Actinoalloteichus fjordicus: one gene and its partner. The main gene of each other region encodes a partner of the protein of the gene in region 2 in a complex. Links are inferred from orthologs where the notes say so. Each region holds a gene or a part of one and is shown on either strand. Other genes may lie near its edges.

What was found.
Region 1: the proteins of smc (region 2) and UA74_RS21515 are in contact, whole or in part, in a crystal structure (PDB 3ZGX), measured with the Bacillus subtilis proteins. The link is inferred for Actinoalloteichus fjordicus from one-to-one orthologs.

Annotation. Positions count from the first base shown.
Region 1 is NZ_CP016076.1:5,096,400-5,099,366, reverse strand. What follows is about bases 37-2,967. They hold UA74_RS21515 (segregation and condensation protein A), read left to right. Parts: upstream 37-938; coding sequence 939-1,997; downstream 1,998-2,967. Other genes in these bases: scpB (SMC-Scp complex subunit ScpB), read left to right, coding at 2,138-2,967; UA74_RS21520 (hypothetical protein), read left to right, coding at 580-942; UA74_RS21525 (ParA family protein), read left to right, coding at 37-503. In the rest of the region: more of UA74_RS21525, read left to right, coding at 1-36. UniProt on the Bacillus subtilis protein: Participates in chromosomal partition during cell division. May act via the formation of a condensin-like complex containing Smc and ScpB that pull DNA away from mid-cell into both cell halves.
Region 2 is NZ_CP016076.1:6,032,166-6,036,655, reverse strand. What follows is about bases 90-4,419. They hold smc (chromosome segregation protein SMC), read left to right. Parts: upstream 90-394; coding sequence 395-4,219; downstream 4,220-4,419. Other genes in these bases: UA74_RS25710 (GIDE domain-containing protein), read left to right, coding at 90-164. In the rest of the region: more of UA74_RS25710, read left to right, coding at 1-89. UniProt on the Bacillus subtilis protein: Required for chromosome condensation and partitioning.

The sequences.
Region 1 (2,967 bases), 940 kb from region 2 along the record:
CCAGCAACATCGACCTGTCGGCGGCCGAGGTCCAGCTCGTGGTCGAGGTCGGCCGGGAGCAGGCGCTGGCCAGGGTCCTGCGGCCGGTACTGGCCGACTACGACTACATCCTGGTCGACTGTCAGCCCTCGCTCGGCCTGCTCACCGTGAACGCGCTGGCCGCCGCGCACGGCGTCCTCATTCCGCTGGAGTGCGAGTTCTTCAGTCTGCGTGGCGTGGCACTGCTGATCGACACCATCGAGAAGGTGCGGGAGCGGCTGAATCCGGATCTGGAGATCACCGGAATACTCGCCACCATGTTCGATCCTCGTACCCTGCATTCCCGCGAGGTCATGGCCAGAGTCGTCGAGGCCTTCGGCGACATCGTGTTCGACACGGTGATCAACCGGACGGTGCGATTCCCGGAGACGACGGTCGCGGGGGAGCCGATCACTCGCTGGGCACCCCGCTCGGCGGGCGCGAAGGCCTACCGGGCGCTGGCGCGCGAGGTGATCGCGCGATGACCGGGCTCGTGGTCTCGTCTCTCGCGGCGGGACTCCGCAGCGGGGCGTGGCACTCGAAGGCAGGCCGGGAGCACAGGTGACCCGACGCGCCGCACTACCGGGTGCCGCCGAGCTGTTCAGGTCCACGACGCCGGAGACCGGCCGGCCCTCGGGCGAGGCCTCGACCGACGTGCCCGACGTATTGTCCCCTGCCGTCGACACGGCGGTGACCCGCGGCTCCGGCCGCAGGCGACACGACACGAAGATCACCGTCTACGTCTCGTCCGAGGAACTGGTGGCGCTGGAACGGGCCCGGCTCGTGCTGCTGGCCGAACACGGCGTCACCGCCGATCGAGGTCGGGTCGTCCGGGAGGCCGTCGCGGTCGTGCTGGCCGACCTTCAGGCGCGCGGCGCCGACTCGATCCTGGTCGAGCGGCTGCGCGGGGAGGCGGCGGGATGACCGGTCGCGAGCGGGAACCGGTGCTCGCGCCCGTGGCGGCGACGGAGCCGGGCGGCGAGCCTGGCCGGTCTGATCCGTCTCCGGCGTCTCCGGCGTCTCCGGCAGCGTCCGCCGCCGACGTCGGGTCGACGTCCGGGGCGGTCGATCCGGTGCAGCTCGAGACGCGGATCGATCCCGGCCGGGCAGGCCCCCTCGATCCCGAGACAGAACTGACCCTCGACCCGGCCTCGACGCCGGCCGACCCCGCCCCGCACGGCGGTCGGTTCACCGTGCATCTGCACAACTTCGAGGGACCGTTCGACCTGCTGCTGCAACTCATCTCGCAGCATCGGATGGACGTCACCGAGGTGGCCCTGCACAAGGTCACCGACGAGTTCATCGCCCACATCCGAGGGCTGGGCGAGGAATGGGACCTCGACGAGATCACCGAGTTCCTGGTGATCGCGGCGACCCTGCTCGACCTCAAGGCGGCGCGGCTGCTGCCCGCCGCGGACGTGGAGGACGAAGAGGATCTGGCACTGTTGGAGGCCAGGGACCTGCTGTTCGCCCGACTGCTCCAGTACCGCGCTTACAAGCAGGTGGCGGCGCTGTTCAGCGAGCTGGAGGCGGGCGCGTTCCGGCGGTACCCGAGGTCGGTGACCCTGGAGGAGCGGTTCGAGGGACTGCTGCCCGAGGTGCTCCTCGGCGTCGACGCGAATCGATTCGCCGAGGTGGCGGCCGCGGTGTTCCGGCCGCGCCCGCCGCCTGCCGTGTCGTTGGAGCACCTGCACATGGCGAGGGTGTCGGTGCGGGAGCACGCGGCGTACCTGCGGGTCCTGCTCGCGGAGCGCGGTGAGGCGAGCTTCGCCGAGCTCACCGAGGACTGCGAGCAGACCGTGGAGGTGGTCGCTCGGTTCCTCGCCCTGTTGGAGCTGTACCGGGAGACCTCGGTGCTCTTCGACCAGACCGATCCGCTGGGCGACCTGCGGGTGCGGTGGGTCGGCGGCAGCGTCGAGCATGCCAGGGCGGTCGCCGAGTCCGATCGGGCAGGCGTCGAGGACGAGGAGTACGGGTGAATCAGGAGAGCGCGGACGAGGGGCGGCGCGGCCACTCGTCGTCGCCGACCGGGACTGCCGGTCTGTTCGCGGGCACAGGTGCGGACCAGGGATCGATCTCGAGCGCATCGACGGTGCCGGACCCCGCCGTGCCCGATCCGATCGGGCCCGACCCGCTCGTACCGGAACCGGCCCAGCCGGAACCGGACCACCCTGAACCCGAGCACCCTGAACCCGAGCAGCCGGAACCCGAGCAGCCGAGACCCGACCAGCCGGGCCCCGAGGTGCCGGTGCCGAACGTGCCGGTCCCGGACGTTCCAGAACCCGCCGCCCCCGTGCCCGACGTGCCCCAGCCTGCGGTTCCCCAGCCCGAGGTGCCCGACCCGGACGTGCCTGCGCCGCCTGCGGGGGCGGCCGCATCCCCGGCCGCACCGGCACCCCCGGCCACACCGGCCCCGTCGGCCCCATCGGCCGCGCGAGACCGGATGTCCTCGACGCGAGACGACGCCCCCGACCTGACCGACGACCCCGCCCTCGACGCGGCGTTGGAGGCCCTGCTGCTGGTCGTGGACGTCCCGGCGGGTGAGGAGCTGCTCGCGGGGACGCTCGATCAGCCTGCCGGGCGCATCTCGGCGGCCCTGTGCCGAATCGCCACGCGGTATGACGCGGCCGAGAGCGGCATCGAACTCCGTCGAATCGGCGAGGGCTGGCGCCTGTACACCCGTGATCGGTACGCGCCTTATGTCGAGAGATACCTGCTCGACGGGCAGCGGGCGAAGCTGACGAGGGCCGCGCTGGAGACGTTGGCGGTGATCGCCTACCGGCAGCCGACCACACGATCCCGAGTGGCCGCAGTACGCGGGGTGAACGTCGACGGAGTCATCCGTACCCTGTTGGGTCGTGGCCTGGTCGAGGAGACCGGCACCGACCCGGAGACCGGCGGTCTGCTCTACCGGACCACCGAGCTGTTCCTCGAACGTCTCGGGCTGTC
Region 2 (4,490 bases):
AGCTGTCGATCGCGAAGCCGGAGAAGGGGCACTTCATCATCTCCACCCGCAGTGAGGACGAGCTGCGGGCGGCCCGGACCACGACGCACAAGCTCATGCGCATCGGCATCTTCGTCGCCGTGCCGCTGGGCATCATCCTGATCATCGCGGGCGCGGTCGGCTGAGTCTCGGCCCCGCCCCTCCTCGCCTGACACACCGTCACATCCCCGGCCGCGCCGGACTGCGCGAAAGAGTGACTGCGGCCTCCGGTCATCCCGTCGCCGTGATCTCGGGCCGGATGCGGGCGCGTGTCCGACCGCCGCACGCGGTGGCTGACCAGTCGCGATGAGTACGCTCGTCGGTCGTACCCGCGTCTGGCGCGCTGGGATGGGGACCGTGGAGGGATGACCGAGCCGTGCACCTGAAGAGCCTGACGCTCAAGGGCTTCAAGTCCTTCGCCTCGGCCACCACCCTGCGCTTCGAGCCCGGCATCACCTGCGTGGTCGGTCCGAACGGCTCCGGCAAGTCCAACGTGCTGGACGCCTTGACCTGGGTGATGGGCGAGAAGGGCGCCAAGGCGCTGCGCGGCGCGAAGATGGAGGACGTCATCTTCGCGGGCACCTCGGGCCGCGCCCCGCTCGGCCGCGCCGAGGTGACCCTGACCATCGACAACTCCGACGGCGCCCTGCCCATCGAGTACACCGAGGTCTCCATCACCCGACGGATGTTCCGGGAGGGCGCCACCGAGTACGAGATCAACGGCGACTCGTGCAGGCTGCTCGACATCCAGGAACTGCTGTCGGACTCCGGCATCGGCCGTGAGATGCACGTCATCGTCGGTCAGGGACAGCTGGCCTCGATCCTGGAGTCCAAGCCGGAGGAACGGCGCGCGTTCATCGAGGAGGCCGCAGGCGTCCTCAAGCACCGCAAGCGCAAGGAGAAGGCGCTGCGGAAGCTCGACGCGATGCAGGCCAATCTGACCCGACTCACCGACCTCACCGCCGAACTGCGTCGGCAGCTCAAGCCGCTCGGCAAGCAGGCCGAGATCGCCAGGCGGGCGCAGGCGGTCCAGTCGGACCTGCGGGACGCGCGACTACGACTCATCGCCGACGACCTCGTCTCGGCCCGCGTGGACCTGGCCAGGGACGAGGCCGACGAGGCCTCGGTCCGGGCGCGTCGCACCGAGGTCGAGCGCTCGTTGCAGATCGCCCAGGCGGAGCAGACCGCGCTGGAGGAGCAGCTGGCGCAGGACGCGCCGAGGCTGAACGCCGCCCAGGACACCTGGTATCGGCTCTCCGCACTGGAGGAACGGCTGCGGGGCACCGTGCGGCTGGCCGCGGAGCGCTACCGGCACCTCACGGCACCGCTGGAGGGACCGCGCGGCGGGCGCGATCCCGAGGAGCTGGAGGCCGAGGCCGAGGAGGCCGCCGAGACGGAGGTCGAGCTGGCCGAGGTCCTGGAGCAGGCCCGCTTCGACCTGTCCGACGCCGTCGAGGCCAGAGGGCTGGCCGAGCAGCGACTCAAGGCCGTCGAACAGGCGCACGTCGCCGCCGCCCGTGCCATCGCCGATCGTCGGGAGGGCCTGGCCAGGCTGGCCGGGCAGGTGGAGGTGCTGCGCAGCAAGGCGGCCTCCACCGAGGAGGAGATCGAGCGGCTGTCGACGGCGTTGGCCGAGGCCGAGGACCGAGCGGACGCGGCCACTCAGGAGTTCGAGGAGCAGCAGGCCGTCGACGACGGGCAGGACACCGACGACGCGGACCTGGGGGAGCTGCATCATGCGGCGGCCGCCGCCAGGGAACAGGCCAGGGAACGGGTCGCCGAGCTGGTGGCCGCCGAGCGCGGCGCCGAACGGGACATCGCCGCCTGGACCGCGCGGGTGGACGCGCTGTCGCTGGGACTGACCCGCAAGGACGGGGCGGGCGCGCTGCTCGCGGCAGGCGAGCGGCTGCCGGGCCTGCTCGGGTCGGTGGCGGCGCTGCTGACCGTGGAACCCGGAGCCGAGGTGGCCCTGGCCGCCGCACTCGGCCCCGTCGCCGATGCCGTGGCCCTGGCCGGGCTCGACGACGCACTGGTGGCGCTGGAGCTGCTGAAGTCCCAGGACACCGGCCGGGCAGGCCTGCTCATCGGCGGGGCGCCGTCCGTCGCGAGTGGAGCCCGACCGGAGCTGCCACGCGGTGCAAGGTGGGCGGCCGACCTCGTCGGCGCTCCGCAGGCGCTACGGCCCGCCGTGCTCCGGGCGCTGGACGGGGTGGTCGTCGTCGGCGATCTCGCGGCGGCGAAGTCGCTGATCGCCGACGTTCCCGGCCTGCGGGCGGTGACGCCGGAGGGCGACGTCCTCGGCGCGGACTTCGCCTCGGGCGGCTCCGGCCGCGATCAGAGCGTCATCGAGGTGCAGGCGGCGGTGGACGACGCCCGCCGGGAGCTGGTGGCAGCGCAGAGCAGGCTGGCAGCCCATGCGGCAGCGCTGGACGGCGCGCGCGCCGAGGAGCGAGACCGCCGAGATCAGATGCGTGCCGCGCAGGAGTCGGTCAACGAGGCCAAGGTGCGCAAGGCGCGCAGCACCGAGCGGTTGAGCAGGCTCGGGCAGGTCGCCAAGGCCGCGCGCACCGAGGCGGAGCAGCTGCGGACCCGCCGCGCCAAGGTCGAGGCCGCGCACGAGCAGACCCTGCGGGGGCTGGCGGAGTCGGAGGATCGGCTGTCCTCCGTCGAATCGGAGCCGCTGGAGCACGAGCCGGACACCGACGAGCGGGAACAGGCGTCCGAGGCCGTCGGCACGGCCCGCCAGCGGGAGATGGATGCCCGGCTGGTCCAGCGGACCGCCGAGGAACGGGCCCGCTCCGTGCAGGGGCGGGCCGAACAGCTGCGCCGGGCCGCACGGATCGAGCGGGAGAACCGGACGAGAATCGCCGCCGTGCGCGCGGCGCGGAGCAGGGGCGCTGCGGTGGCGAAGGCCGTCGTCGACGCGGGCGAGACGGCCTCGGGACGGATCGCGGTGTCGTTGAGCCGTGCCGTCCACGAGCGGGACGCCGCGCAGGCCGCCCGCGCCGATCGGGAACAGGCGTTGACGGCGGTGCGCAACCACGCGCGGGAACTGACCGCCGTGCTGGAGAAGCTGACCGACGCGGTGCACCGGGACGAGGTGCTGCGTGCCGAGCGCCGGCTTCGGCTCGAGCAGCTGGAGACGAAGATCGCCGACGACTTCGGCATCGGGCTGGAGGATCTCGCCGCCGAGTACGGACCCGACGTCGGCGTGCCGCCCAGCGCGGCGGAGACCGCCGAGTACGAGGCGGCGAAGGAACGCGGCGAGGAGGTCACCGCACCGGCCCCGATGCCCTTCGACCGGGACACCCAGGTGCGGCGGGCCAAGCGCGCCGAGCGAGACCTCTCGCTGCTCGGCAAGGTCAACCCGCTGGCCCTGGAGGAGTTCGCGGCGCTGGAGGAGCGTTATCGCTTCCTGTCCACGCAGCTGGAGGACCTCAAGGCCACCCGCCGGGACCTGCTCACGGTGATCAAGGACGTCGACGAGCGCATCCTCGAGGTCTTCTCCACCGCCTACGTGGACGTGGCCAGGGAGTTCGAGATCGTCTTCGCCACCCTCTTCCCCGGCGGCGAGGGCAGGCTGGTGCTGACGGAGCCCGACGACATGCTGACCACCGGCGTCGACGTAGAGGCTCGGCCGCCCGGCAAGAAGGTCAAGCGGCTCTCGCTGCTCTCCGGCGGCGAGAAGTCGCTGACCGCCGTGGCGATGCTGGTGGCGATCTTCCGGGCCCGGCCGTCGCCGTTCTACGTGATGGACGAGGTCGAGGCCGCGCTGGACGACACGAACCTGCGCAGACTGATCGGCCTGCTCGAGCAGCTCCGAGAGACCTCGCAGCTGCTCATCATCACCCACCAGAAGCCGACGATGGAGATCGCCGACGCGCTGTACGGGGTCAGCATGCGGGGCGACGGGATCAGCGCGGTGATCTCGCAGCGGCTACGTGGTCGGACCCGCGCTGCCGTCGACGCGGGCCGGGCCGGGCTCGTGCCTGCGGCGGGATCGGCGCAGAACGGGGCGGTGGTCCCGGACGGCGAGCAGGTTCTGAGTGCAGAGCAGGCCTCGAGTGCCGAGCAGGTCCCGAGTGCCGAGCAGACCGTGAGCGGCGAGCCGGACTCGGCGGAGGAACCGCAGGCAGCGGTGCGGGAACTCGAGACCGTGCCGGAACCTGCGCCGGAGGATGCCGGGCCGGGACCCGCTTAGCGGGCAGGCTCGGGTCCGTTCTCCGGCGAGGATCAGGGGCCCGAGAACGACGGTCGGCCACAGCGGTCGGCTCGGTGCGAGGGTCATGGCCGCCGATGTCCGGCTTCCCGCCCCGGCCGGGCGGGCCGCTGCCGGTTCTCCCGACGGTCCGGCCGGTCGGTCTCGCTAGACGGAGCGACCGAGCAGCGGGTGGACGGCCGACGGGCACGTCGTTCGGTCGGGCGCCTGCCGACCCGGCCTCTCCTGTCGCCACGACCGGCCTGCGGCGCCC